Regions from separate parts of the Cupriavidus sp. 207A1 genome, predicted to be linked through region 2. Evidence: riboswitches for the same ligand, from Rfam matches in the RefSeq annotation. Region 2 holds a riboswitch; the other holds the start of a gene.
The links. A riboswitch is a leader RNA that binds a small molecule or an ion and turns the genes downstream of it on or off. The one in region 2 is predicted to bind glycine.
Positions count from the first base shown of each region.

Region 1: linked by a shared signal. The riboswitch ahead of AC3FMM_RS01285 (D-amino acid dehydrogenase) and the one ahead of gcvT (glycine cleavage system aminomethyltransferase GcvT) in region 2 are both predicted to bind glycine.

Region 1 covers NZ_JBYOJO010000001.1:276,915-291,526, reverse strand. Annotated here, with positions in the region: gene AC3FMM_RS01340 (LysR family transcriptional regulator) at 1-619, shown strand, start outside; gene AC3FMM_RS01335 (amidohydrolase family protein) at 648-1,496, opposite strand; gene AC3FMM_RS01330 (GntR family transcriptional regulator) at 1,603-2,352, shown strand; gene AC3FMM_RS01325 (tripartite tricarboxylate transporter substrate binding protein) at 2,388-3,368, shown strand; gene AC3FMM_RS01320 (Bug family tripartite tricarboxylate transporter substrate binding protein) at 3,427-4,416, shown strand; gene AC3FMM_RS01315 (MBL fold metallo-hydrolase) at 4,441-5,487, opposite strand; gene AC3FMM_RS01310 (porin) at 5,520-6,608, opposite strand; gene AC3FMM_RS01305 (DUF3597 domain-containing protein) at 6,923-7,399, shown strand; gene AC3FMM_RS01300 (TlpA family protein disulfide reductase) at 7,443-7,952, opposite strand; gene AC3FMM_RS01295 (sialidase family protein) at 7,949-9,184, opposite strand; gene AC3FMM_RS01290 (TonB-dependent receptor) at 9,210-11,498, opposite strand; glycine riboswitch at 11,740-11,838, shown strand; glycine riboswitch at 11,839-11,957, shown strand; partial or broken gene AC3FMM_RS01285 (D-amino acid dehydrogenase) at 12,015-13,281, shown strand; gene AC3FMM_RS01280 (DUF1484 family protein) at 13,668-13,853, shown strand; gene AC3FMM_RS01275 (ArsR/SmtB family transcription factor) at 14,158-14,493, shown strand; gene AC3FMM_RS01270 (ArsI/CadI family heavy metal resistance metalloenzyme) at 14,490-14,612, shown strand, end outside.
Region 2 covers NZ_JBYOJO010000016.1:52,516-67,127, reverse strand. Annotated here, with positions in the region: gene htpX (protease HtpX) at 1-146, shown strand, start outside; gene arfB (alternative ribosome rescue aminoacyl-tRNA hydrolase ArfB) at 156-560, opposite strand; gene AC3FMM_RS25315 (MipA/OmpV family protein) at 599-1,426, opposite strand; gene AC3FMM_RS25310 (diguanylate cyclase) at 1,737-3,485, shown strand; tRNA gene AC3FMM_RS25305 (tRNA-Arg) at 3,538-3,613, opposite strand; gene AC3FMM_RS25300 (c-type cytochrome) at 4,078-4,971, shown strand; gene hemN (oxygen-independent coproporphyrinogen III oxidase) at 5,048-6,505, opposite strand; gene AC3FMM_RS25290 (ABC transporter substrate-binding protein) at 6,717-7,844, shown strand; gene AC3FMM_RS25285 (UvrD-helicase domain-containing protein) at 7,869-9,965, opposite strand; gene AC3FMM_RS25280 (YMGG-like glycine zipper-containing protein) at 10,236-10,463, shown strand; glycine riboswitch at 10,539-10,626, shown strand; glycine riboswitch at 10,648-10,772, shown strand; gene gcvT (glycine cleavage system aminomethyltransferase GcvT) at 10,868-11,995, shown strand; gene gcvH (glycine cleavage system protein GcvH) at 12,096-12,476, shown strand; gene gcvP (aminomethyl-transferring glycine dehydrogenase) at 12,574-14,612, shown strand, end outside.

The DNA of each region.
Region 1 (14,612 bases), on a different contig from region 2:
GAGCGCGCCGGTGGTGTTCGGCCGACATCATGTGGCGCCGCTGCTGCTGGAACTGGCGGAGCGACATCCGCAACTGCGGCTGGAAGGCAACTTCACCGATCGGCTGGTGGACTTTGCCGACGACGGCATCGACCTGGCGATCCGCAGCGGCCGCCTGCCGGACAGCGACACGCTGGTGGCACGGCCGCTCGGCACGCAGGCCATGGTGCTGTGCGCGGCGCCCGACTACCTGCGCCGCCATGGCACGCCGGCCACCACTGCCGGACTGCTGTCGCACCAGTGCCTGGTCTACCTGCGCGGCACCCAGCCCGTACCCTGGTCGCTGGCCGATACCGACGGCAATCCGGTGCGCCCGGAACTGTCACATCGGCTCGCCTTCGACGACATCGATACCCTGGCCATGGCCGCGATCCGCGGCGCCGGCGTGGCCAGCCTGCCGCTGTGGCTGGTGCGCGCGCCGCTGCAGCAGGGCACGCTGGCGCGCGTGCTGCCGCAGGCCTCGGTCAGCCGCACGCCGTTGCACCTGGTATGGCCGCGCACCCGCTTCCTGCCGCACAAGCTGCGGGTGACGATTGACCTGCTGATGGCGGCGCTGCCGGCAGTGCTGGCGCCGGATTGAAGGCCCGCCGTGCGGCGCCGCGATACCGCTACGCCGCCACGGCAAACCCGTAAAGCGCCGCGGCGTTGCGCCAGCGCAGCGCCGCGGACAACGCCGCGCCGTCACCGCCCTGCTCTTGCCACGCGGCAAGCGTGCGGCACTCGTCCAGCCGCGGCGGCCCCTCGTGATTGGTCCAGGGCCAGTCGCTGCCCCACAGCAGGCGGTCATCGCCGACGAGGTCGCGCCAGCGCTGAGCAAGCCGGGGCCAGTCGTGCGGCGATGCCAGCCGGTAGGGCGCGCTGATCTTCACCCACAGCTGGCGGCGCGCGCGCACTGACATGGCGGCGTCGAAGACGGGATCCGCGATTCCTGCCGTGCCGGGCCGGCCGAAGTGGTCAAGCACGACCGGCGCGCCCGCATCGCCAAGCGCCGCATCCAGCTGCGCCAGCACCACTGCGCCCTGCCCGTTGCCGGTATGGAGCTCGACGTGCCAGCCCAGCGCGGCGATCCTGTGGAACAGCGCGCGCCATGGCGCAGTGGCAATGCGTTGCCAATCCGGATCGCCGTACAGGTTCAGGCGGATGCCGCGCACGCCAGCGGCCTGGAACGCCGCCAGTTGCGCGTCCGTGATCGTCGGGTCGATCACCGCCACGCCGCGCAGGCGCCCGGGCAGCGCCTGCAGCGCGGCCAGCAGCGCGGTGTTGTCGGTGCCGAGAAAGCTGGTCTGCACCACCACCCCATACAGGTCGCCCTGGCCACCCAGGCCGCCGAGCGCCGCCTGCCAGTCGTGCAGCCCGGCGGCATAGGCCGGCCGGTAACGCGCCGCTGCCGTGGCCACGCCGGTATCGAAGACGTGGAAATGGGTATCCACCAGCGGCAAAGCGCGCCTGCTCATCATCAAGCCTCCGTGGGGCGGGTATATCCGGATATGGCGTCCAGACCCGCGTCAGTATTCTAGTCCTCTAGAGGACATAAGCATTCAATCAATTTAGCACGGCTCCGGCATGCCAGACAACGCACCGCTCCAGACCACCACCGCCACCGCGGGGCTGAGCCGTTACGGCCAGATCGCGGCGGCACTGCGGGACAGGATCGTTTCCGGCGCCTGGACGCCGGGCAGTGCCATTCCGGCCGAAGGGGCGCTGGCCACGGAGTTCGGCATCGCGCTGGGCACCATCCGCCAGGCCATCGCCGTGCTGGTCCAGCAAGGCCTGCTCGAGCGCGTGCAGGGCAAGGGCACCTTCGTGCGCAAGGGGCTGAGCGGCGCCAGCCTGATGCGCTTCTTTCGCTTCGGCGGCGCCGATGGCGCGCCCGTGGTGCCGCGCTCCGAAATCCTGTCGTGCCGCGCCGTCCGGCTGGACAAGGCCATGGCGGGGCGTTTCGGGCTGGACAGCGGCGCGCGCGGGCTGGCGGTCTCGCGCCGCCGCTGGCTGGAACAGACGCCGCGGCTGCTGGAATCGATCTGGCTGCCGCTGCCGCGCTGCGAAGCCCTGCAGCAGCTGCCGCCGGCGCAGTGGGGCGACCTGCTCTACCCGCTGCTGGGCAGCGCCTGCGGCGTCACGGTCCATCGCGCCGTGGACGAGGTGACCTTCCGCACGCTGGCGGCGGACGAGGCCGCGTTGCTGACGCTGCCCGATGCGCATCCCTGCGCGGTCGTCACGCGCCACGCCTTTGACCTGGCCGGCCACTGCATCGAATACCGGCTGACACGCGGCGACGCCTTTGCCTTTCGCTATACCGCCGAAGTCCGCTGAGGTCCGTGATGGACCGTCGCCAAGGAGACCGACCCATGCATGCACGCCACGCGATCGCCGCCGCCGCCACCGCCTTGATCGCCATCGGCACGCCGGCGCAGGCCGCCGACAACGCCGCGGCCTGGCCGGCACGCCCCATCACCATCGTGGTGACCTATCCGCCGGGTGGCGGCGCCGACCTGATGGCACGGCTGATCGCGCCCGGCCTGGGGCGCGAGCTGGGGCAGACCGTGGTGGTCGAGAACCGGCCGGGTGCCGGCGGGCAGATCGGCGCGGCCTATGTCGCCAAGGCCGCGCCCGACGGCTACACGCTGATGGTCGATGCCTCGTCCTATGCCGTGAATCCCAGCCTCTATCCGCGCCTGCCCTACGATCCGGACAAGGCGTTCCGGCCGGTCGGCGTGCTGGCGCGCTATCCCAATGTGCTGGTCGCCACGGCAGGCTTCCCGGCGGGCAAGGTCAGCGAGGTGGTGGCCATGGCCAGGCAGAAGCCGGGCTCGGTGGCCTTTGCGTCGTCGGGCAACGGCTCGGCACAGCATCTGGCCGGGGTCTTGTTCGAGCAGCGCGCCGGCGTCGACTTGCTGCACGTGCCCTACAAGGGCGGCGGCCCGGCCATGACCGACGTCATTGCCGGACAGGTGCCGCTGTTCTTTGCCAACGTGGCTTCGAGCCTGCAGCACATCCAGGCCGGCAAGCTCAAGCCGCTGGCGGTGACCAGCCGGTCGCGCAGCCCCGCGCTGCCCGCGGTGCCGACCATGCAGGAAGCCGGCGTGGCCAGCTACGAGGTGTATGAATGGAACGCGGCCTTCCTCCCCGCCGCGACCCCGGAGCCGATCGCCGCGAAACTTGCCGACGCACTGCAGAAGGTGATGACCAGCGCCGAGATCCGGCAACGCGTGGCCGAGCTGGGTGGCGAGGTGGTGGCAGCATCCCCGGCGCAAGCGCGCCAGTTCATCGACGCGCAGGCGCGGCAATGGGCCAAGGTCATCCGCGACGGCAACATCAAACCCGAATAACCACCCGTATCGCCCCGGCCATGCAACGGCCCGGCTACCGCAATCCCAGGAGACATGCATGACCGCAGCCAATCCCATTCGCCGCCAACTGCTCAAGGCCAGCGCCGCGCTGGGCGCGTGCGCGCTGGCGCCCTCACTCGCCCGCGCCCAGGCGTGGCCGGCCAAGCCCGTCCGGCTGGTGGTGCCGTTCGCGCCGGGCGGCAGCTCCGAGATCGTCGCGCGTTCGACCGCGGCGGAGCTGACCAAACTGCTCGGCGTGTCCGTGTTCGTCGAGAACAAGCCGGGCGCCGCCGGCAATATCGCGATGGGCGAAGTCGCGCGTGCCGACGACAACCACACGCTGATCCTCGGCCATATCGGCACGCTGGCGGTCAATCCCTTTATCTTCCCGAAGCTGCCGTATGACCCGGTCAAGGACTTCCGCGCGATCTCGCTGCTGTCCAAGGTGCCAAGCCTGTACGTGGTCCACCCCGACGTACCCGCGAAGAACCTGAAGGAATTCGTGGCGCTCGCCAAAAGCAAGCCCGGCAAGCTCAACTATGGATCGGCCGGCAACGGCAGCGCCGGCCACCTGGCCTTCGAATACCTGAAGGCCGCCTCCGGCACCTTCATCACCCATGTGCCATACCGCGGCAGCGGCCCGCAGATCACCGACCTGCTGTCCGGCCGGCTGGACGCCGCCGCGGTGGGTGCGCCCGCGATCCTCCAGTTCATCAAGGCGGGCAAGGTGCGCTGCATCGCCACCGGCACGACCCGGCGCATCGCGCAGTTGCCCGACGTGCCCACGGTCGCCGAGCAAGGCTATCCCGGCTTCGAGATGACGCAGTGGTACGGCCTGCTGGCGCCGGCATCGCTGCCGCAGGCCGCCGCTGACAAGCTGGCCGACGCCACCATGAAAGCCGTGAAGAGCCAGAGCTCGGTCGAACGCCTGAGCGCGGACGCGGCCATCGTGGTGGGCAGCACGCCGGCGGAATTCTCGCGCTTCATCGCGCAGGAGCAGCAGCGCTGGCGGCCGATCATTGCGCGTGCCGGGATCAAGCCGGACTGATATCGGCCAACGCCGTCCGGCGGCTCATGGCTTTTCCTGCCACACCGCGATGCCGCCCGAGGTCCCGGCACGGCCATCCAGGCTGATCTCCATGCGGGTCAGGTCTTCGCCAACCAGCAATCCACCGGCATAGGTCTTGCGGACCCGCTCGACGATCTGCCCGACGGTGGCGTCGCCGTTCAGGCCGATATGGCTGAACACGGCCAGTTTCGGCGCCGCGGCCTGGAACACGCGCGCGGCGTCCTCGGGCGAAGACAGGTGGTCGTAGATGGCGCGGTACGCAGGGTTGGCAGCGAGCAGCGCATCGGGGATCAGCGTGACGCAATGCACCAGCACGTCCGCGTTCCTGGCCTGCGCCACCACGGCGGGGCTGAAGCGGGTATCGCCCGACAGCACCACCGAACGGCCGCGATAGTCGATGCGGTAGCCGTACGACGGGCGGATGTGGTCGCCGTGGTCGTTCTCGAAGGCGGTCACGCGCACGCCGTCTTTCTCGTAGACAACGCCGGGCGCGACGTCGTGCGCGTCGATGGTGATGCCGGTCAGCGCGCTGCCTTCATCCTTGTGGCGGATCGCAATATCGGCGGCAAAGGCCTGGCGCAGGCCGTCCGCCAGCGCGCGCGTGCCCGCCGGGCCGTACAGCGCCATGGGCCGGTCGCGGCGGCCGTAGGGCGGGCGCAGCCAGCCGGTCAGCCACAGGTCGGGCAGGCCCACCAGGTGGTCGGAATGGAAATGCGTGAGGAAATGCGCATCGACGCTGCCCAGCGGAATCCGCAGCTGCCACAGGCGCACCGATACGTTACGGCCGAAATCGAAGACCAGTTTCTGGCCACCGGCCTCCACCAGCGTGCTGTAGCCGGCGCGAGCTGGCGACGGCACCGGCGTGCCCGTGCCCAGCAGCGTCACACGGAAGTGGTCGGCGCCCTCGGCGCCGCCAGCGTGGGGGGCGGCCGTCGCAGCGGCTGCGGCACCGGTAGCCACCGGTGCCGTGGCGGGCGCGGCGGCGGCGAGCGCCGCAGCGCAGGTCATGACGATGCCGGTCAGCACCGACAGCAAGCGGGATGGTTTCATCGTTCTACCTCTTGAAGGAATGCCGCAACGGCTCAGAAGATCTGCTTGATGCCAAGCATGACGCCGGCCTGGTTGCCGCCGGGTACGGGATTGCCGCCGGGGCTGCCGCCGCTGACCGACAGCGCCGACTGGCCGCGATTGTCGATATAGCCTGCGGTGGCATAGATGGAGGTGCGTTTCGAGAACGCATAGGTGCCGCGGATCGCGCCAAGCCAGGCTCCGTTCGCGCTGTGGCGGTAGCTCAGGTAATAGATTTCGCCGGCAAGGTTGAACGCGGGCGTGAGGTCACGGGACACCCCCGCGAACCACAGATCGCTGCGCGGCGTGGCGCTCGCCTGGTTGTTGCGCGACAGCAGCCCCAGGCCCAGCTTGGTCCGCTGCAGCAGCAGGTAGCCGCCCAGCGAGAAGCGATCGTCTTTCAGGCTGCTGCGGGTCAGGCCGCCAAAGGCGCCGGGGCCGCCGCGCAGCGAATCGTAGGCGGCGCTCACGCCCCACCAGTCGGTCTCGTACATCAGCATGGCCGACCATTCGCGGCAGGCGCGTGCATCCGCGGGATTCTCGCCCGCGCAGTTGGTGCCGGCCGGTCCGGGGCCGGCATTGACGGCATCGCGACCCAGGCTGTACGTCGCGCCGACCGTGACGCCGCCGAACTTGCCCTTGTACGACACCGCGTTGTCGGCGCGCGTGTTGGGGATATAGCTGTCGATCGAGCCCACGCCATAGACATTGGAGGTCAGGATGTCGGTATCGAGCCTGGCCCAGAACAGCATGGTGTACTGGCGCCCAAACCCGAGCTGTCCCCACGGGCCGCTCAGCCCGACGAAGGCCTGCCGCCCGAACAGGCGCGCGCCCTGGTTCGACACCCCGGAGTCGGGCGCAAACCCCGATTCGAGCACGAACACGCTCTTCAGCCCGTTGCCAAGGTCCTCAGTGCCGCGCAGTCCCCAACGCGACGGCACGGTCGCCGCCAACGACGGCTGGCGCACCAGGGTACTGCCCGCCGCGCCAACGTGGTTCAGCATTTCCACGCCCGTATCGATGACGCCGTAGAGGGCCACTGACTGCGCCGCCGCCGCCATTGGCATGGCGGCGATCAGTGCGGCCGCGATGCGTATTTTCATGTTGCCTCCTCCTGGCCGGGCCGAGTTGCCGCGGATTTGCCCGACCTGTGCATGTTCATATTTGAACATCTGTTTCTTTATTGAACCAACAGGCGCGAATCATATCGCTGTCTGCAGCGCAGGCGGAGTGGGGAAACTACCAACCGGGGGAAACGCGGTATGTGGCTGAAGGCGGATCGGTGGCGCGCACGCCGGTCCCGCTACACGCACCATTTACAAACCGTGCCCCTTGCACGGGTTACGGCAACGCGCCGCGACGGTGGCCCGGAACCTGCAAGGGCTTGCTGCCCCGATTCACCCTTCAGGAGCCCGCCATGAGCATCTTCAAGGACATCCTCAACAAGCTGCTGGGCAAGGACAAGCCCGCGGCCACCACCACGGCGACCACCGCCAGCACTCCACCCGCGGCCGGAACGCCGACTTCAGCAGGCGCGCCGGCCGGCACTGCGCCAGCCGCCGGCACTGGCGCAGCGCCCGCGGGCAACGTCCAGGGCACCACCGGTGCGCCGGCCGGGGCCCAGGCCACGCCGCTGTCGGGCGTCGATGTCAAGGCCATCATGGACCGGATGGCGCAGCAGAGCGGGCAGACGCTGAACTGGCGCACCTCCATCGTCGATACGATGAAGGCGCTCGGGATCGACAGCAGCCTGGAACACCGCAAGGAACTGGCGCGCGAGCTGCACTACACCGGCGACATGAACGATTCCGCGGCGATGAACGTGTGGCTGCACAAGCGCCTGATGCAGGAGCTGGCCGCCAACGGCGGCAAGCTGCCGAAGGAACTGTCCTGAGCGATGACGTGAAAGGCGGCGCCGTGCTGGCGCCGCGGCAGGCTCAGCCCGCGATGCCGGCCCAGCGCAGGTGCCGCGCCCAGTCGGCTTCGCTGATCACGCCGGACACGCCCTGCCGCTGGCCATCGGCGCGATAGAAGTAGGTGCGCGGCATTTCGCCCATCCAGTCCGGATCGACCGCATAGCGCAGCCGCTCCTGCGGCTCGTGCCCGAACACCCACGCATTGCGCGTGAGCCGGACGCGTTCGAGCGTCTTTTGCACCTGCGGCGAGGCCTCGGCACTGTCCGTGGCCAGCGTAACCACGCGCAGTCCGGGATGCTGCGCACGCAGCTTGCCGAGGGCGTCGAAGTTGCGCTTGCAATAGACGCAATCCAGCGACCACACCACCAGCACGAAGGGCTTGCCCTGCTGGCTGGCGGCGATGCGCGCGGCATTGGCGGATTCGAACACGGCGACGCGGTCGGCGGCATTGGCGGTGCCGAGCATCAGCGCGCACGCGGTAACCGCGGCAGCAGCGGCGGCAGCGATCAGTTGGCGGCGCGATCGCATCATGCGCCCTCCTGCCCGAGCGCGAAGACCTGGAAGCCCTCGGCCTCGGTGCGCCATAGCACGTAGGCGCGGCCGGCGTGCTGCAGCAGGTGCGGCTGGTCGGAATCGCGCTCGGTGCCGGCCAGCTTGCGCGTCTGCCAGGTCTTGCCGCCATCGCGCGACAGCATGGCGGACAGCCGCGTCTGCTGGCCGTCGAACGATTTCCACACCACCGCGATGTCGTGGTCGTTCAGCGCGACGATATCGGCATGCTGTGCGCGCGGGTCATCGAGCGCGCGTTGCGCCTGCAGCTTGCCGTCGCGCCAGCGCCCCACCGACACCGTCGGCTTGCCGTCGCGCACGCTGAACCAGACCATGTGCACCGTGCCGTCCGGCGCCACCGAAGCGCCGGGGCCGTGGTGCGGGCACGCGTCGATGCGCCAGTCGTCGAAGCTGGCGCGCTGCATCGGCGTGGCCTTGCCGTCGGCGCCCAGCAGCGCCAGCGCGTGGTCGCGCGCATTGGGCGGGAACACGTGGCGCCACAGCGCCAGCATCCTGCCGTCGGGCGTGGGCGTCAGCGCGATGCGGCAGCATTCGCACGACTGGTCGGCAATCTTGTAGTCGCCCTGGAAGGTCTTGCCGTGATCGGCCGACACCGCGTAGTAGATCGCGGCACCGGCATACGGCTGCTTGCGCGCCTCGGCGGCGGCCACGTCGCGCTTGTCGATCCAGCTGACGAAGACGCGCCCGGCCGGGTCCACCGCAAGGGCGTCGAAGCGGTGCGCGATCTGGTCGCGGTTGGCATGCACCGTCAGCGGCTCGGCAAAGGTCTTGCCGCCGTCGGTGGAGCGCGCAAAGCGGATAAAGCCGGTCCACGGCCTGGGCAGCGGCTGGGTCCAGGTGATGTAGACCTGGCCGTCGGGCCCCGTGGCCACCTTGGGGCGGCTTTCATGATCGGCGGCGACCGGCTCCGGCGTGGCGTTGACATGCCGCGCCGCGCTGAAGCTGCGACCATAGTCCGTCGACGACCGCACGGCGACATGCTGGCCATCCTTGTAGGCAATCCACAGCCTGCCGTCGCGGTCGAAGGCCGCGCCGGTGCCGAGTTCGCTCATTTTCGCCCTGGCCTGGCCGCCGTGGCCGGCGTGGCCGGCGTGGCCGCCGTGCGCCTGCGCGGCCGCGGTGGCCGACGCCAGCGTGGCGCAGGCCACCAGTCCCGCAGCGATCAGGCGGAAAGCGCGGCGGGCGCCTGGCATGGTGGAGGTCAGCGTGTTCACGTGCTCAGAAGGAAAGTTTCGCCTCGGCGTAGAACGTCCGGCCCGGATACGGGTGGTAGACGTAATAGCGCTGGTCGGTGAGGTTGTCGATGCCAAGCCCGAGCCGCACATTGCGCGCGGGCTTGTACGTCACCTTGACGTCGAAGGTCAGGAAGCTGCTGGTGCCGCCGAAGGTGTCGGGGTTGTGGTCCGAATTGTCGAGCGTATTGTACTGCCGGCCCGAATAGGTCATCGCCAGCGTGCCGGCCCACGCCGGCGTGAAGCGATAGGTGCCCACCAGGTTGGCGCGCCACTTCGGGATGCGATAGAAATACTTGCCCACCGAGGCCGGGTTGTTGGCGTTCTCCAGCGTCTTCGAATGGTTGTAGGCGCCGCTGGCCGAGAGGTCGAAGCCGCTCACCAGCACGTCGCGCCCGTCGTAGGCCAGCTCGATGCCGCGCGTGCGCACCCGGTCGACATTCTGGAAGCTGGTGACGGTGGGGAACACCGTGGTGTTGGTCTGGCTGACCAGCGCCTCGCGGATATCGTCCTCGTACAGCGAGACCCGGAAATTCGACGCCTCCACCGTGCGCTCGAAGGTCAGGTCCTTCGAGAACGATCGTTCCGGCCGCAGGTTGGGATCGTTGTTGATCAGCGCGGTGCCGGTGATGCGGCCCTGGAACAGCTCGCTGACGGTCGGGTAGCGATAGGCCTGGCCCAGCGACAGCCGGCCCAGCCAGTCCTGCCCGAACGCCTTCTCCAGCGCCAGCTTGGGCGACCAGTTGGATTCGCTGCGCACCGGATAGCCGATATCCACGCCAGGCTGGCTGCGGCTGCCGTCATAGGCGCGCCAGTGCTCGTAGCGCACGCCGGGAATCAGCTTCCAGTCCTCGGCAAAGTACCAGGCGTCCTGCGCGTAGAGCGCCTGGGTCTCGGTCTTGCCGGTAAAGGCATTGTTGAACGCGGTGATGGTGGCCGCGCGCCAGTCCGAGGTGTTGTAGGTGGTGTTGCTCAGCCGGTAGTTGTCATAGTGGTAGCCGAAGGTGACCCAGTGCCCGCCCTGCAGGCGCTCGGGGCGGTAGTCGGCCTTCAGGTCGAGCGTGCGCCAGCCGGTGCCGTCGCCATAAGTCACCGTGCCCGGTCCGTTGCCGACGGCGTTGGCGCTGCGGCTCACGTCCTTGCTGACGTCGAACAGCGACGCCACCCCGGAAAAATTCCACCCCGTCTGGTTGCGCGTGCGCAGCGACAGCCCGTAGAGCCAGCGCGCGTCCTCGCCATTGCCGGGCGCAAAGGCATTGGCCGGAATCACGTACTGGGAGCCGCCGATATTCACCGGGCCGCTGGACACCACGTTGCCGCTGGCGTCGCGCAAGTAGCTGCCGGTGGCGTTGGAGCGGTCCTGCTGCCAGTAGGCAGCGGTGAACTGCGCCTGCAGCGTGCTGGTGATGTCGTAGCCGAGCTTGAGCTTGAGCTGGTCCTGCACCGTGTGCGTAACGCCCTCGCTGTTCACGCCCATCACCACGCGGTCGCGCCCGCTCTGGTCCTGGTCGAAAAAGGCCCCGGAAACCGGCGTGTCCGCCGCGCCCGCGGGCCGCGTCGAGCGCGACGCGGTGTAGAAGCTCAGCGGCTGGCTCTTGCTGTCCTGCCGGTCCACGCTGACCAGCCACGAGAACGCGCCGACGCGGTCGCCCACATAGGCGTTGGCATGCACGCCGTTGAAGTTATCGTGGGTGCCGTACAGGCCGAAGCGCTGCGTGAACAGCTGCACGCTGGCATCGCCCTCGAACTTCTCCGGCGTGCGCGTGGTGATCAGCACCGTCGCGCCCAGCGAATTGCCGGGATACAGCGCCGAATACGGGCCGTACAGCACGTCCATGCGCTCGATCTCGGCGGCATTGACCAGCGACCAGCGCGGCGGGAAGCTGAAGTCCGAGCCCAGCAGGTTGGACAGCAGCAGCCCGTCCGCATAGACCAGCCCGCGTGCCGACTGGCGCGAACTGGTGCTGCGCACCGAGATGATCGAATTCATATCGCCGATAAAGCGCTTGCGCACGGCGAGGTTGGGCGCGTACTTGAGCGCGTCCTCGGTATTGACCACGTTGAAGTCGGCCATGCGCGTGCTGCTGATGCCATACGCCGACGCCGGCGTGTTGGGCGGGATCGCCGGCGTCTCGCCGCGTTCGGGGCGGGCCGATACCACCACCTCCTGCAGCGGCGCGGGCGCCTCCACGCCTGCCTCCACCCCTTGGGCGGCGGCCACGGCGGGGCCCATCAGCACTGCCGAAACGGCCAGTGCAATGCGGTGTTTCTTCACTGAATGCCTTGTTGTCGTCGTTGTGGGCTCGCCGCGCCTGCGCAGCATCAGGCGCTCCTCCCGGACGTCCCCAATAGCGAGCGGTCCCCGATAGCGAGCGCTGACATTTTATGGGGCCGGAAGCCATCGGCCGATGCGACATAGCGACGCGGCCAGCGCAGCCATATCCGCATGTATCCGTGTTAACCCGCATATCCAATACGGGGCCTTGTCACTACATTGCCCCGACTGGCGTCAAGCCAGCGTGATGCAGGGAGAGACTGTCGCGGCGCCCGCCGCGCACGGCGCCGAAGGAGCAACCGCCCCGGAAACTCTCAGGCAAAAGGACCGGCATCACCCGTCAGTGCACTCTGAAGAATGCCGGACGCCATCGTCCGCCCGGCATACCGAAGGAGCAAGCGCGCCCGCCCCCGCGGCAAGGCGTCGTGAATCTCTCAGGTCCAGAACAGAGGGGGCGTCCTACACGCATGTCGCGTGCGGACTCCCACCCTTCGACGTTCCTGGATCCTGCAGATCATGAAGACAATCGCTGTCATCGGCGGTGGCATCACCGGTATCACCACCGCCTACGCGCTGGCGCGGCGCGGATTCTCCGTCACGCTGTTCGAACGGCATCGCTATGCCGCCATGGAAACCTCGTTCGCCAACGGCGGGCAGCTCTCCGCATCCAACGCCGAGGTCTGGACCCACTGGTCCACCATCGTCAAGGGGATGAAGTGGATGCTGCGCAAGGATGCGCCGCTGCTGGTCAATCCCCGGCCCAGCTGGCACAAGCTGTCGTGGTTCGCCGAGTTCATCGCGTCGATTCCCCACTACCGCCGCAACACCATCGAGACCGCGCGCCTGGCCATCGCCGCGCGCGAGCACCTGTTTGCCTGGGCGGCGCAGGAAGGCATCGATTTCGACCTGAAGAAGGAAGGCATTCTCCATATCTACCGTGACAAAGCCGGCTTCGAGCATGCCGGCCGCGTCTCCGCGCTGCTGGCGCAAGGCGGGCTCGAGCGGCGCGGTGACGCCGCAGGAGATGCGCGCGATCGAGCCGACGCTGGCGGGTTCCTACTACGGCGGCTACTTCACCGAAAGCGATTCGACCGGCGACATCCACAAGTTCACCAGCGGCCTGGCCGCCGCCGCTGCCCGCCTGGGCGTGCGCTGCCGGTACGGCCAGGACGTGCGCGCGGTGAAGACGGACGGACGGCATGCCACCGTCACCGTGCAGGACGGCGCGGACAGCGCCAGCTCTACCTTCGACGGTGCCGTGATCTGCGCAGGCACCGCCAGCCGCGCCCTGGCGGCAGGGCTGGGCGACCGCGTCAACATCTATCCGGTCAAGGGCTATTCGATCACGGTCAACCTGACCGACGAAGCCAGCCGCACCGCTGCGCCGACGGTCAGCCTGCTCGACGACGAAACCAAGCTGGTCACCAGCCGCCTCGGCGACGACCGCTTCCGCGTCGCCGGCACCGCCGAGTTCAACGGCACCAACCGCGATATCCGCGCCGACCGCATCCGCCCGCTGGTGGACTGGGTGCAGCAGTGCTTCCCCGGCGTCAGCACGCGCAGCGTGGTGCCATGGGCCGGGCTGCGGCCGATGCTGCCCGACATGCTGCCGCGCGTGGGCCGCGGCCGCTCCGCCTGCATCTTCTACAACACCGGCCATGGGCATTTGGGGTGGACCTTGTCGGCGGTGACGGCGGAGATGGTGGCGGGGGTTGTGGACCAGGCAATGGGGAGTGCGCCGGCGATGGTGCCTGGCGCGGTTTTGGCGCCGGTGCGGGCGTGAGGCGGCGGAGGCAAAGGGCTTAGCACGCAAGCGCATTTTCAAGAGTCAGCGATTTCTGAATCCGTTGCCCGGATTCAAACTTCGCGCGCCCCTGGAAATGCGACATCTCTCATCGATTCCCCGGTACCGACAGGAAATACTGGTGGCGTCATCGGACCACCGATGATCGGGTGTGGAAAGCCCGGATGTATAAGGTGGACAGGCGTTGCGCTTGTAGCGGGCAACGCCTGTGTGTTCGCACGAACCAAGCCGGCTCCCTGGCGGGCCGGGCGAGGCAGCCGCAAGGCTGGCCGGTTCCCCACCTTTGACCGGTCTTTCCACCCTCGCCGTCTGGCCCGCCGCCCTCATGTGGAAATGAGTGGCGCGCCTTTACTAGTGGGGAACTTATGGCAACGATCGATGAAATCACAAACGACTGTCTTCAGCAGGTTCGCGCAGGAATTGAAGGGGTTCTCGTACTGCTGGATCACGAAAGCGAAAGTTCGGACGGCTGCTTCAGTGCGCTGTGTCTGCTTGGCATGGTGAAGATGCAGCTGGATGGGCTGATGGTTGAGCGAGAGCGGTTGCAATAGTGGCTGACGGGTGTGACAGTGAGTTTGGGATGTCACACCCTTGTTCTGCGGGAAGCACCTTGAAACACCGCCTGCAAACCGGCCCTCATTGATCCTGAACGATCACGCTTTGACAGGCTCTCTTTAGTCGTTAAGCGTCAGTTTGGTTACTGATTCTGACGATAGCGCAGTCGTATGTTCGGTGGCCAAAGACCGGCCACACGCAGCTACAGCTGAAATGGGGCGGCGAAGCCACACACTCACTGTGCCCTTCGTCACAAAAATTTCACTTCACACACTTCCATTATTCGACTATTGTCGAAAAATGGAAACCGATCACGCCCTTGACGCGCTTGCCGCGCTCGCCCATTCGATACGTTTGTCCGTGTTCCGGCTGCTCGTGCAGGCCGGGCCTGGCGGCCTTCCCGCGGGCCGGATAGCCGAGCTGATGGAAATGCCGGCGTCATCCCTCTCCTTCCACCTGAAGGAGTTGCACCGTGCCGGCTTGTTATCCAGCAGGCAGGACGGACGCTCGATCATCTACATGGCCCATTTCGAGACCATGAACGCACTGCTCGGCTACCTCACGGAGAACTGCTGCAGCGGCAATCCGTGCTCCCCTGTGTCCCAATGTTTCGTCGCCTCGGAGCCCAAATCATGAAGCGCTTCCACGTGCACGTCAGCGTCACCGACCTGTCTGCGAGCATTCGCTACTATTCAGCCCTCTTCGCGGCCGAGCCCACGGTCGTAAAAGAGGACTATGCGAAGTGGATGCTGGAG
Region 2 (14,612 bases):
TGCGCCGCCTGGGCGGGCTGGATCCCGACGGTCTGCCGCAGAACATGCAGGCGATGGGCATCGCCGGCGGCAAGTCGTGGATGGCGCTGTTCTCGAGCCACCCGCCGATCGAGCAGCGCATCGCCGCGCTGCAGGCGGCGCGCTGACGCAACGGCTCAGTCGAACACGCGGCCGCGCAGCGCCTTGACCTGGCTGCGCTGGCTCTTGCCCTCCAGCCGGCGCTGGCGCGATGCCAGCGTCGGCCGCGTCGGCCGGCGCACGCGCGGCGGCGTGGCCACGCTGCGCACCAGCTCGTGCAGGCGCCGCACCGCATCGTCCCGGTTCTGGTCCAGGCTGCGGAATTGCTGCGCCTTGATCACCACCACGCCGTCGCGCGTGATGCGGTGATCGTGCAGCGCCATAAGGCGTTCCTTGTGGTCAGGCGGCAGCGAAGATGCCCGCACGTCGTAGCGCAGGTGCACGGCGTTGGATACCTTGTTGATGTTCTGCCCGCCCGCGCCTTGCGCGCGGATCGCGGTAATCAGGTATTCGTGGTGGGGAATGACCAGCTCGTCGACCATGGCTGCATCATAGCAAGCCGGCCCCCCGCCGGACCTCGCTAGCGCCACGAATAAGCCAGGCCGATGCCATAGGTGATCTGGTTGCGGGTGCCGCGCTGCGTGACGATGGGGCTGTCGGCCGCGTCGCCGGCCAGGCGCTGCGCGTAGACCATCGCGCCGCCATACCAGTGCTTGTCGAACTGGTAGATCATTGCCAGCCAGCCCGTAAACTGCTCCAGCCCGCCGCCCGGGCTGTAGACGGGCAGGCCGCTGGCGGCCGAGTCCGCCGGCGTTACGCCGAAGTAGGTACGGTTGAAGCTGCCGCTGACCCAGGTCGCGCCCAGGCCCATGCCGGCGTAGATGCGCTGGTGCAGCGGCATCCAGAAGGTGCCGGTGGCGGTGACGCGGCTGCCGCCGTAGACGATGCCGGCATTGGTCATCACGTTGATGCCGCCGCGCAGCCGCCACGGGACACGTCCGGGGTTCAGGTATTCATAGCCGATGTAGCCGCCCGCCTCCACCGTGGTGTCGATCTCGTGCACCTGCGCCACGACCGGATCGTCGACGTTGTTGCGGCCGAGGCGCAACCCTACCGCGGGCCCCCACTGGAAACCCGTCAGTCCGCCGAAGTTGAACTGCGCATACGGCCCATACCATTCCAGCAGCCGTCCGCCCGCGGTCACATAGCGCACGCCGGGCACCACGCCGAGCATGCGATCCTTGCCGCCGGCGAATTCGGTGGTGGAGCCAACTCCGAGGCCGACCATGTTCGGCAGCGATCCCGGCAGGCTTACCGGCGCGGCCTCGCCGGAGTGCGCGGCCACGACCAGCGCAATGCCGGCCAGCGCACCGCGCAGTCGGCGTGGAAGGCTTGTCGTGATCGCCATGGCATGTCGTCCGTGACAGGGTATGGTCGGGCGACTTTATCAGCATGGCCTGAGCGCCAGGTGGCGGGACCGTCCTGAAACTTTTCGCGCCGCGAATTAAGTCCGGGTCGAGATCCATGCCGGCGGTGGCGATATCCATGCCTCCACAGCCCGCATCATTCCAAATCCGGCAATGACATATCGACCTCCTTTGCCTTTTATTCCGGATGGCACATGATGAGCTCAGTTCGCTGAAGTCCGTGCGCGCGCGAAGCCGAGCGCGATTGCTGTACCCTGCGTGCACGGATTCAGGAACCCCCTGGAGTTACCCATGCGCCCCCGCCTTTCCGCACTGCTCGACCGGCTCTGGGAACAGGCAGTGCGCACGCCGCAACGCTTCGTGGTGTTGTCTTTTGCCGCCGCTTGCGCGCTGCTGCTGATCATTTCCGCGCACGGCCTGGTGGTACTGCGTGACCATGAAGTGCAGACGCTGCAGCAAACCCAGCAACTGCAAGTGGCCGGCATCAGCTCGGTGCTGAACGTTGAGTCCGAGCGGCTGCGCGGCGTGCGCAATTTCGCCCAGCACCTGATCCGCCTGCAGATGGGTCCCCACGCGGTCGAAGCCGATCCGCCGCTGCAAGCCGTCTACGCGCACCGCAACGACGACCTGTGGCAGCTGCCGGCGCCGGAAGGCGATGCGGTGCTGCTCGGCGCCGGCCCGCGCATGCTGGAAGGCCTGGATGGCTTTTCCCGCCGCGACGAAGACCTGCTGCCCGGCCTGTACGTGGCGCGCGGCCTCAGCCACCTGCTGAGCGCCGAGCCGGTCAACCCGCTGGTCACGCGCAAACTGATGTACGTGTCCACCAACGGCTTCTTTGTCACCTATCCGCCGGTGCCGCCAGCCCGCACCGCCGCCGTCTTGCGGCGCGTCAACGATGCAGGCCTCATGCGCGAGCACCTGCCGCGCAACAACCCCGATCGGACCCTGCACTGGCAGATGGTGCCGGTCGGCGGTGACAGTGGCATGTACCTGACGCTGAGCCTGCCGGTCTATCTCCACGCGCAGTTCCGCGGCGTGGCGATTTCCGCCATTTCGCAGCGCAGCCTGGACGACTACCTGACCAGCACCACGCGCAAGGGCGTGCACAGCTTCCTGATCGATATCGACGGGCACCTGATCGGCGCCAGCACGCGCGAAGTCAAGGGCGTCGAAAAGATTGACTCGGTGGTGCCGCCCGCCGGGCGCGAAGCCACGCCCCGGGAAATGTTCAGCCGCGGTGCCGGCACGATACACCTGCCCGACGGCAGCCGCCTGATGTTCGAGCGCATCGGCGGCAGCAACCTGATGCTGGTCGATTACTTCTCCGCCACCGACCTGCTGCTGCGCACCGCCTCGCACCTGAGCGCGGTGCTGGCGGCCAGCGCGCTGTCGTTGGCCCTGCTGCTGTGGGTCACGCTGCAGGGTTTCCGCAAGCTGTTTTCACACTACCTCGCCCGCGGCGAAGCACTGCGCGAACTGGCCGAGACCGACCCGCTGACCGGGCTGTCCAACCGTCGCATGTTCGAGGCGCGTTTTGCCATCGAGCACAACCACAGCCTGCGCGAGAAGACGCCGATGTCGATGATGATGGTCGATATCGACCGCTTCAAACGCATCAACGACAACTGGGGCCACGCCAGCGGCGACCGCGTGCTGAAAAAACTGGCCGACGTGGTGCGCGCGACCGTGCGGTCCATCGACGTGCCGGCGCGCATCGGCGGCGAAGAATTCGCCGTGCTGCTGCCGCGTACCAGCATCGCGGAAGCGACAGAGGCGGCCGAGCGGCTGCGCCAGGTCCTGGGCCAGGTAGTCTGCGAGCCGGCAGCCGACGCGACCGACAAGGGGGAGATCCGCTTCACGGTTTCGATCGGCGTATCGGACCTGGGCGCCGACGGCACCGACAGCCTCGACACCATGCTGATGGTGGCGGACCGTCGTCTCTATGCTGCCAAGAACGCCGGGCGCAACCGGGTCGTCAGCGACGACCCGGTGACAGAGCCGATGGACGACGGCACCCCCGCTCCTGCGCGCACGGCGTGAGCGTAGGTTGGAAAGCGAATCTGATCGCGTAAAGCGGGAATCCGGATGGGATTGGCGCGCCCGGCTGGGATCGAACCAGCAACCCCTGCCTTCGGAGGGCAGTACTCTATCCATTGAGCTACGGGCGCACAGGACGGTTTTGCAACCGGTTTTGCGGGTACAGCGGCTGCGGCGGGCGAATGCCGCCGCTGGAAAGTCGCATAGGATACCGCTTTTGCCCGGCGCCGTCCATGCGGGGCCGATACTGGCGCCGGGGAACGTCTCGCAACCGCCGCTTTTTGGCACTGGCAGGGGGGCTTTGGCGCTATAATCGCCAGCTATTTGCGTCAAATCGTGCCCGTCGCGCCGTCGGCGCAACGAGTCGACCGGGGTCAAATCCGGGCGGCTGGTTGTCGGCGACAATCGGGCCCCGGTCCGGGAGACAGGCCGAGGTACGCAAATGGCAACAGACCCAAGTCAGGCAAGGGCCGCAGGGGAGCGCGGGCGGTCCGGATGGGGCCGGATAGTGGTCAGCGAAGGGCCACACCAGGGCCAGAAAAAGCAAGCCGAGCGTAAGCGGCCAGAAGGTTTCCTGCAAAACTGAGAGTTCTGTATGAGCGACGTCCACAACGAACACCCCGAGCACGAGTCTCCCATCAAAACCCCGAAGCAGTTGATCGCAGTCGTGATCGCGGCGTTCCTGGTGCCGATCATCGTGATCATCCTGCTGGTCAACTTCGTCGGACACGGCTCGACCGAAAGCGCCGGTGCGAGCACCGCCGCCGAAGCCGTCAACGATCGCATCAAGCCGGTCGCCTCGCTCGAAATCAAGGATCCCAACGCGCCGCGCGTGTTCAAGACCGGCGAACAGGTCTACAAGGAAATCTGCGCCGCCTGCCACGCCACCGGCGCGGCGGGTGCGCCCAAGCACGGTACCGCCGGCGACTGGACCGCGCGCATCGGCCAGGGCTTCGACGGCCTGATGAAGTCGGTGCTCAACGGCAAGGGCGCGATGCCACCGCGCGCCGGCAGCACGCCTGACGACTACACCGATTACGAACTGGCCCGCGCCGTGGTCTACCTGGCCGACGCCGGCGGCGCCAAGTTCCCCGAGCCGCCGGCCCCGGCCGCTGCCGCGCCTGCAACGGCCGCAGCCCCTGAAGCGGCCGCCCCGGCTGCCGCTGCAGCGCCGGCCCCCGCTGCGGCTCCGGCAGCCGCTGCCGCACCCGCACCTGCCGCCGCCGCTGCCGCGCCGGCAGCTGCCTCGGCCGAAGTGGGCAAGAAGGTCTACGAGCAGGTCTGTGCCGCCTGCCATGCCGCCGGCGTGGCCGGTGCGCCCAAGTTCGGCGACAAGGCCGCCTGGGCCCCGCGCCTGAAGGAAGGCATGGATGCGGTCCACAACTTTGCGCTCAAGGGCAAGGGCGTGATGCCGCCCAAGGGCGGCTATGCCGGCCCGGATGCCGATGTGATCGCCGCGTCGGACTACATGGCCAACGCCGCCAAGTAAGCCGGCGCCGACGCCAACAAAAAACCCGCGCCTTGCGCGGGTTTTTTTTCGTCCGGCCCGGGGCCGCTCTTGCGCGCTACACCACGCGCGAGTAACGCGGCACGATACGGATCGGCTGGGTGCCGTCGTTGGCGGCGCGCGCGCCGCTGTCGACCGGCCGGGCGGCATCGTCGCGCAGGTAGCGGTCGAACACCATCGCCACGCGGCGCACCAGCAGCCGGCCCAGCGGCGTCACGGTGATGCGGCCGGGCTCGTGGCACACCAGTCCGTCGGTGGCCAGGCGCTCCAGCTCGGCCAGTTCCGCGGCAAAGGCCTCGTTGAAATCGATGCCATGGCGCGCCTCGATGGCAGGGAGATCGAGCACGCCACTGCACATCAGGTCGCCAATCAGCTCGCGCCGCAGGTGGTCATCGGCCGTCATCGCCACGCCCCTGGCCAGCGGCAGGCGGCCCTGGTCCAGCGCCCCGTAGTAGTCGTCGAGCGTGCGCGCGTTCTGCACGTAGCGCCCCGCGATCGCGCCGATCGCCGAGATGCCGAGCCCGACCTGGTCATAGCCGGCGTGCGTCGAATAGCCCTGGAAGTTGCGCTGCAGCCGGCCCTCGCGCTGGGCCACGGCGAGGTCGTCGTCGGGCAGCGCGAAGTGGTCCATGCCGATATAGACATAACCCTCGGCGGTCAGCCGCTCGATGGTCGAGACCAGGATGTCAAGCTTCTCGCCGGCTTGTGGCAACGCCTGTTCGTCGATGCGGCGCTGCGGCTTGAACACGTGCGGCAGGTGGGCGTAGCTGTAGACCGAAAGCCGGTCCGGGCGCAGCGCCAGCACCTGGTCGATGGTGCGGCCGAAGCGCGCCGCGGTCTGGTGCGGCAGCCCGTAGATCAGGTCCAGGCTGACCGAGCGGAAGCCCAGCGCGCGCGCGGCATCGACCACGGCGCGGGTCTCCTCGAACGGCTGGATGCGGTGGATGGCCTGCTGCACCTCGGGGTCGAAATCCTGCACGCCCAGGCTGACGCGGTTGAAGCCCAGCTCGGCCAGCAGCGCCATGCGGTCATGGTCGACACGGCGCGGATCGATCTCGATCGAGTGCTCGCCGTCGGCCGCCAGCGCGAAATGCGTGTTCAGCAGCGCCATCACGCGACGCATTTCTTCCGGGTTCAGGAAGGTCGGCGTGCCGCCGCCCCAATGCGACTGGATCACCTGCCGGCGCTCGCCCAGCCGCCCGGCCACCAGCGCCATTTCGCGGCCCAGGTAGCTGACGTAGCGCGCGCTGCGGCCGTGGTCGCGCGTGATGATCTTGTTGCAGCCGCAGTAGTAGCAGATGTTCTCGCAGAACGGGATATGCAGGTACAGCGACAGCGGCGCCGGCGCATCGGCGCGGCAGGCGGCCAGCGCGTCGTGGTACAGCGACGGGTCGGGGCCGTTGTGGAAGCGGTCGGCGGTCGGGTACGAGGTATAGCGCGGGCCGTTGCCGTCGATGCGCCCGGCCAGCGCGCGGAAGTCGGAGAGCGCGCGGCGGTCGAGCGCGGGGAAAGTCATGGCTGACGGGTTCATGGGGGCGCGGGGGAATGGGTATGCGACACGTCATCGTAGGACCGGCCCGGCGCCCGTAGCTTGACCGCCGTCAAATGCGCGCCTGAGCCGAGCGGCGCCGCTGCCGCTGGGCTGCACGCGTACGTCACATTGGTGTCATGGGTGCCGGGTACGCTGCGCGCCACCGCGCCCACGCGCGATCCGCCAGGTTCCAGCCATGTCACGTTCCCGCCGCTCCCCCACGCCCGTGCCGTACCCACCGCTGCGCGACCACCCGCCGGCAGACGCCGGCCGGCGCCGGCTGCTTGCCGCGACCGGCATGGCGCTGGCCCTGCCCGCGTTCTCTGCCCGGACACAGGCGCCGCGCACGGTGGTGGTGGGGCACCTGGTCGACCGCAACGGCGCCCAGTCCGACCTGGCGCGCGACTACCTGGCCGGGGCCAAGGTAATGTTCGACGCCGTCAACGCCACCGGCGGTCCTGTACGGATCCAGCACGTGGTGCGCGATGCGGACCCGGATCCGCGCCGCGCGCTGGCGCAGGCGGTGTCGCTGGCCGACACGGAACATGCGGGGCTGCTGTTCGGTCCCGGCGACCGGCTGCTGCCCGCGCTCGCGTCATCGACCGAACTGGCGCGGCGCGGCATGCAGATCATTGCGCCGCTGTCGGGGCTGGCGTTGGCCGCCGACAATGTCTGGTTCACGCGGGCCGACTACCAGGCGGAACTGGACGCGGCCGCGCAACAGTTGCGCGGCTACGGGCTGACGCACATCGCGCTGGCCGTGGCGCCGGATTTCGCGGTGTCGTCCCTGGCCCGGCTGGAGGCGCAGACCGGCACCCGCGCGGTGCTGCTGGAAGGCAGCGGCGACGCCGCGGCACGGCGCATTGCGGCAACACGCCCGGGCGCGGTGATCGTCGCCGGCGACACGCTGGCCTATGCCGAACTGGGCCGGGCGCTGGCGGCGCAGGGGTGGTACGGCTTCCTGGTGGGCCTGTCCGCGGTCAGCGCCAATGCCGCGCGCGAGATCCTGGGCCGCGGCTACGCCGGCGGGATGGTGCTGACCCAGGTCGCGCCGGGGCCGCAGCAGGCCACGTTGCGGGTGGTGAAGGAGCACGTGGCGCGCATGAAGCAGTACCTGGACGAGCCGCCGTCGCCGGCGACGCTGGCCGGCTATATCGGTGCCGCCTGGCTCGCACGTTCGCTGCAGGGTGTGCGCTCCGGCGGCACGGCGGAGTTGCGGCGGGCGCTGCAGGGGCGCGTCGATGTCGGCGACTTCACGCTGGACTTCACGCGCGGGCAGCGCGGCTCGCAGTACGTCACGCTGGCGGTGTCGGGCGCGCGGTAGAAGCTGCGCGGGCGCCGTGACCGCTCAGCCGGCGACCGCCTTGCCCCCATTGCCCAGCAGCGCCTTGAGCGCGCCGAGCCGGTCCTTGGGGCTCATCGCCGGGGTGTCGTCCTTGGGCGCCGGCGCTTCTTCCAGCTTCATCTCGCCGATAAAGCGCGACGGCTGGCACGAATAGGTCTCGCGCGCACGCTTGCGCTTCTTGCACCAGCTGATCTGCAGGCTGCGCTGCGCGCGCGTGATGCCGACATACATCAGCCGGCGCTCTTCCTCGATCTTCTCGTCGGTCATGTCGTCGTCTTCGCGGCAGTGGGGCAGGATGCCCTCTTCCACGCCGACCAGGAACACATGCGGATATTCCAGCCCCTTGGAGGCGTGCAGCGTCGACAGCCGCACCGCGTCGGGATCTTCCTCGCGCCCTTCGAGCATGCTCATCAGCGCCACGGTCTGCGTCAGCTCAAGCAGGTTCTTGCCTTCGCTGCCGAAGCCGTCGGCGTTGTCGTAGCCAGTGGCTTCCTCGCCCTCGACCGCTTCCGGCTTGGTGCCCTTGCGCTTGAGCCATTCGAGGAACTCCAGCGTGTTGGTCCAGCGCGACTGCGCCTGCCGCTCGTCGAAGCTGTCGTACAGGTAAGCCTCGTAGTGGATGCCGGCCATCAGGTCGTCGAGCACTTCAGTAGCCGGGTCCTTCGCCGCGCGGTCGGCCAGCCGCACCATCGATTCGCAGAACACGCGCAGCGGCTCCAGCTGGCGCGGCTGCAGCTTGCCCTCGATGCCGCCCATCATCGCCGCCTCGAACAACGACACCTTGGCCTGCCCGGCAAACGTGCCCAGCACTTCGAGCGTAGTGTTGCCGACGCCGCGGCGCGGCGTGGTGATGGCGCGGATAAAGGCGGGATCGTCGTCGGGATTGGCGATCAGGCGCAGGTAGGCGCAGATGTCCTTGATCTCGGCCTTGTCGAAGAAGCTCTGGCCACCCGACAGCACATAGGGAATGCGCTCGCGCCGCAGGATCTGCTCGAACAGCCGCGCCTGGTGGTTGCCACGGTAAAGGATGGCGTAGTCGCGGAACTGCGCGCGGCGCTCGAACTTGTGCGCCGACAGGCGGAACACCACCGACTCGGCCTCGTGCTCCTCGTCGTTCATCGGGTGGATGGCGATGGGATCGCCCATGCCGTGCTCGCTCCACAGCTTCTTGTCGAACAGCTTGGGATTGTTGGCGATGACCGCGTTGGCCGCTTCCAGGATGCGCACGGTGGAGCGGTAGTTCTGCTCCAGCTTGATCACCTTCAGGTTGGGGAAGTCGGTCTGCAGGCCCCGCAGGTTATCCAGCGTGGCGCCGCGCCAGCCGTAGATGGCCTGGTCGTCGTCGCCCACCGCGGTGAAGGCCGGCGCGCGCAGGTGCGAGCCACCCGCCAGCAGCTTGAGCAGCTGGTACTGGCAGGCGTTGGTGTCCTGGTACTCGTCGACCAGGAAGTAGCGCAGCCGGTTCTGCCACTTCAGCTGTACCGCCTCGTTGCGCGCGAACAGTTCGGCCGGCAGGCGGATCAGGTCGTCGAAATCCACCGCCTGGTAGGCGTTCAGCGTGGCGACGTAGTTGCGGTAGACCAGCGCGGCCTGGTGCTCGTCGGCATTGGCAGCCTGCGCGATCGCGGCCTCGGGGTCGACCATGCCGTTCTTCCACAGCGAGATCGTGCTCTGCACGCCGCGGATCAGCTTCTTGTCGGTGGTGCCCAGTTGCTCCTGGATCAGGCCGAAGCAGTCGTCCGAATCCATGATCGAGAACTGCGGCTTCAGGCCCACGTGCTCGGCTTCCATGCGCAGGATCTGCACGCCCAGCGAGTGGAAGGTGCAGACCGTCAGCTGCTTGAGCGGAATGCGCTTGCCCTCGCGCGTGGTCTTGCCCTCCATCAGCTTGGCGATGCGCTCCTGCATCTCCTTGGCCGCCTTGTTGGTAAATGTGACGGCGGCGATATGGCGCGGCTCGAAGCCCTTGTCCTCGATCAGATGCGCGATCTTCTGCGTGATCACCCGGGTCTTGCCGGAGCCCGCGCCGGCCAGCACCAGGCAAGGCCCGTCCAGGTAGCGGACGGCTTCGGATTGGGCGGGGTTCAGGCCATGGGTCATGCGGGCAGGTGTCGGGGGCGGCAGCGGAATCGCGGGAAAGAGCGGATTTGCCGGCATCCCGTCACCCGGGCCTGCGGCAAAGCTGCCGATGTTAACACGCTCGCCGCGGCGGGTCAGTCAGCGCAAGCCGCGAGGGTGGGCCAGGCCGTGTCACTGGCGTAACACTTCGTAAAGACCGGAGCCAATGACATAACGCGACACTCTAATCAGTGTGTCCCCCGGTCCGCCGGATCGCTCGGGCATGCACGAATCATCACATCGGAGCCAACAATGAAAACCCTGCAAACTTTGACCAAGGTGACCCTGATCGGCATGACGGTCGCGGCTTTTGCCGGTTGCGCGGACATGACCCCGAAACAACGTAACACCGCCATCGGCGCCGGTGCCGGCGCGGTCGGCGGCGCCGTCCTGACCGACGGCAGCGCGCTGGGTACGCTGGGCGGCGCGGCCGTGGGCGGCGTCATCGGCAACGTTGTCACCGACGACAAGAAGAAGTAAGCAGCCCCGGCGCGCAGCGGCGGGTACGGGCCCTTGCCGTGGTTTGACAAAGGCCGGGGCCTCCCGTACATTGCGCGCATCCAACCGGGAGAGCGCGCATCGCCTGCGCCGCCGAAGGGGTATCACCCGAAAACTCTCAGGCACCACGGACCGGTCGGATCGGCATGCAACATGCACACGATGCATGCCGCACTCTGGAGAGCGGCACCCGTCATTCGTGGCGAGCGTGCCCACCGAAGGGGCGCGCGAGGATTGGGTCCACGGGATCCGCCTCGTAATCTCTCAGGTATCGAGGACAGAGGGGTCATCCGCCGCAGCGGATTGCTCGCCATATTGGCGTAGCGATCGTTGCGGCGGATGGCCCTTTTTTGTTTTCGCCAACCGAGACTGCCCCCGAGGATTCCATGACGCTCCAGGCCACGCCCCTCAACGCTATCCACCGCGCCCTCGGCGCCCGCATGGTCGACTTCGGCGGCTGGGACATGCCGGTCAACTACGGCTCGCAGATCGAGGAGCACCATGCCGTGCGCAACGATGCCGGCATGTTCGACGTCTCGCACATGTGCGTGGTCGATCTCGCCGGCGCCAATACCCGCAGCTTCCTGCGCGGCCTGCTGGCCAACAACGTCGACAAGCTGCAGTCCCCCGGCAAGGCGCTCTATTCCTGCATGCTGGACGAGAACGGCGGCGTCATCGACGACCTGATCGTCTATTTCTTCGCCGAGGACCGTTTCCGCCTGGTGGTCAACGCCGGCACCGCGGTCGGCGATATCGACTGGATCCGCGCCCGCAACGACGCCACCGGCAGCGGCGTGACCATCACCCCGCGCCGCACGGACGTCGCGCCCGAGGGCGTGCAGCCGCTGGCGATCGTCGCGGTGCAGGGACCCAACGCCCGCGCCAAGGTGTGGAGCACCTTCCCGTCGACCCAGCCTTCCGACGCACTCAAGCCGTTCAATGCCGTGGTCGTGCAGGATCCCGCCCTCGGCGAAGTGATGGTGGCGCGCACCGGCTACACCGGCGTGGACGGCTTCGAGCTGGTGGTGCCGGCCGCAAGCGTCGCCGGCCTGTGGGAAAAACTGAATGCCGCGGGCGTGCGCCCGGCCGGCCTGGGCACACGCGACACGCTGCGCCTGGAAGCCGGCATGAATTTGTACGGCCAGGACATGGACATCAAGGTCTCGCCGCTGGACGCGGGCCTGGCGTGGACCGTCGACCTGCAGAGCGAGCGCGATTTCACCGGCAAGGCGGCACTGACCGCGGCGGGTTCGCGCCAGCAGTTCCTCGGCCTGATCCTGCGGGACAAGGGCGGCGTGCTGCGCGCCCACCAGAAAGTCATCACCCCCGCCGGTGACGGTGAAATCACCAGCGGCACCTTCAGCCCCTCGCTGTCGCAATCGATCGCCTTCGCGCGACTACCGCAGGGCGTGAACGTGGGCGACACCGTGCAGGTGGAGATCCGCGACCGCAAACTCAACGCGACTGTGGTTAAACTGCCGTTTGTGCGTCATGGCAAGGCACTCGTGAGCTAAGGGGACAGCCCCGCTCACCCAACGGTCGCCCTCGCCTGCCGGCAGCGTTGCCGGGCAGGCATCACCCAACAAGAAACAGATCTGAATCCGGAGAACCTTCATGAATTTCCCCGCTGACCTCAAGTACACCGAGTCGCATGAGTGGGTGCGCGTCGAAGCCGACGGCACGCTCACCATCGGCATTACCGACCACGCACAGGACGCGCTGGGCGACATCGTCTTCCTGGAGCTGCCCGAAGTGGGCAAGTCGGTCGGTGCCGGCGACGCGCTGGCCGTGGTCGAGTCGGTGAAGGCCGCTTCCGACATCTACGCGCCCGTGGCCGGCGAAGTGATCGCCGTCAACGAGGCCGCCACCGCGGCGCCGGAAAGCGTCAACGCCAACGCCTTCGACGCGTGGCTGTTCAAGCTCAAGCCGGCCAATGGCGACGACGTCAACGGCCTGATGTCGGCCGACGCCTACAAGGCCAGCGTCGGCGCCTGATCGCCCGCCGGTCCCCCTCCGGGACCGGCACACCGCATTCGCGGCGCCGCGGCACGGCTGACCACCTGCCGCCGCGCCCTCCACGAGGTTCTTGCCCATGAACGCCCCGCTGCCCATGAACGCCGCCCAAGCAAACCGGCCCACGCTGGCCGAACTGGAGGCGCGCGACGCCTTCGCCGCCCGCCATATCGGCCCCGATAGCCCCGAACAGCACCACATGCTGAAGGTGCTCGGCTACGAGAGCCGCGCCGCGCTGATCGACGCCGTCATCCCCGCCGCCATCCGCCGACGCGACGGCATGCCGATGGGCGAGTTCACCGAGCCGCTGAGCGAAGAGGCCGCGCTGGCGAAGCTGCGCGCGCTGGCGGGCAAGAACAAGGTGCTGAAGAGCTTCATCGGCCAGGGCTACTTCAACACCATCACACCCGGCGTCATCCTGCGCAATATCTTCGAAAACCCCGCCTGGTACACCGCCTACACGCCCTACCAGCCGGAAATCTCGCAAGGCCGCCTGGAAGCGATGCTGAACTTCCAGCAGATGGTGACCGACCTGACCGGGCTGGACATCGCCAACGCGTCGATGCTGGACGAAGGCACCGCCGCCGCCGAAGCGATGACGCTGCTGCAGCGCGTGAACAAGCACGACTCCAATATCTTCTTCGTCGCCGACGACGTGCTGCCGCAGACGCTGGAAGTGGTACGCACGCGCGCGCTGCCGCTGGGCATCGAAGTCAAGGTCGGCCCCGCCGCCGACGCCGCTGCCGCGAGCGCGTTCGGCGTGCTGCTGCAGTACCCGGGCGTGAACGGCGACATCAATGACTATCGCGCCATCGCCGACGCGGTGCACGCCGCCGGCGGCCTGGTGGTGGCCGCCGCCGATCTGCTGGCGCTGACGCTGATTGCCGCGCCGGGCGAATGGGGTGCCGACGTGGCCGTGGGCAACTCGCAGCGCTTCGGCGTGCCGCTGGGCTTTGGCGGCCCGCACGCCGGCTACATGGCGGTGAAGGATGCGTTCAAGCGCTCGATGCCGGGCCGCCTGGTGGGCGTGACCGTCGACGCGCAGGGCAACAAGGCGTATCGCCTGGCGCTGCAGACGCGCGAGCAGCATATCCGCCGCGAGAAGGCCACCTCCAACATCTGTACCGCGCAGGTGCTGCTGGCGGTGATGGCATCGATGTACGCCGTGTATCACGGCCCGCAGGGCCTGAAGCGCATCGCGCAGCGCGTGCATCGCCTGGCCGCGACGCTTGCCGCCGGCCTGGAGCAGCTTGGCTTTGTCCGCACCAACGCGACCTTCTTCGACACGCTGACGCTGGAAACCGGCTTCAACACCGAGGCGATCCATGCCGCCGCCACCGCGCGCGGCATCAACCTGCGCCATGCCGGCGCCACGCGCGTCGGTATCTCGCTGGACGAGACCGCCACGCGCGACGACGTGGTGGCGCTGTGGGAAATCTTCACGCAGGGCAAGCCGCTGCCGGCGGGCCTCGATTTCGACAAGCTCGAAGCCGCCACCCATGACGCCTTCCCGGCCGAACTGGCGCGCGCCAGCGAGTACCTGACCCACCCGGTGTTCAACACGCACCACGCCGAGCACGAGATGCTGCGCTACCTGCGCATGCTTGCCGACAAGGACCTGGCGCTGGACCGCACCATGATCCCGCTGGGCTCGTGCACGATGAAGCTGAACGCCACCAGCGAGATGATCCCGGTGACCTGGCCCGAGTTCAGCCAGATCCACCCGTTCGCGCCGCTGGACCAGACCGTGGGCTACCGCGAGATGATCGACCAGCTCGAGGCCATGCTATGCGCCGCCACCGGCTACGCCGCGGTCAGCCTGCAGCCCAACGCCGGCTCGCAAGGCGAGTACGCGGGCCTGCTGATCATCCATGCGTATCACGCCAGCCGCGGCGAAAGCCATCGCGACATCTGCCTGATCCCGTCGTCGGCGCACGGCACCAACCCGGCGTCGGCGCAGATGGCCGGCATGAAGGTGGTGGTGGTAGCCTGCGACGAGAACGGCAACGTCGACCTGGAAGACCTGGCGAAGAAGGCCGAGCAGCACAGCAAGAACCTGGCTGCGATCATGATCACCTACCCGTCCACGCACGGCGTGTTCGAGCAGGGCGTGCAGCA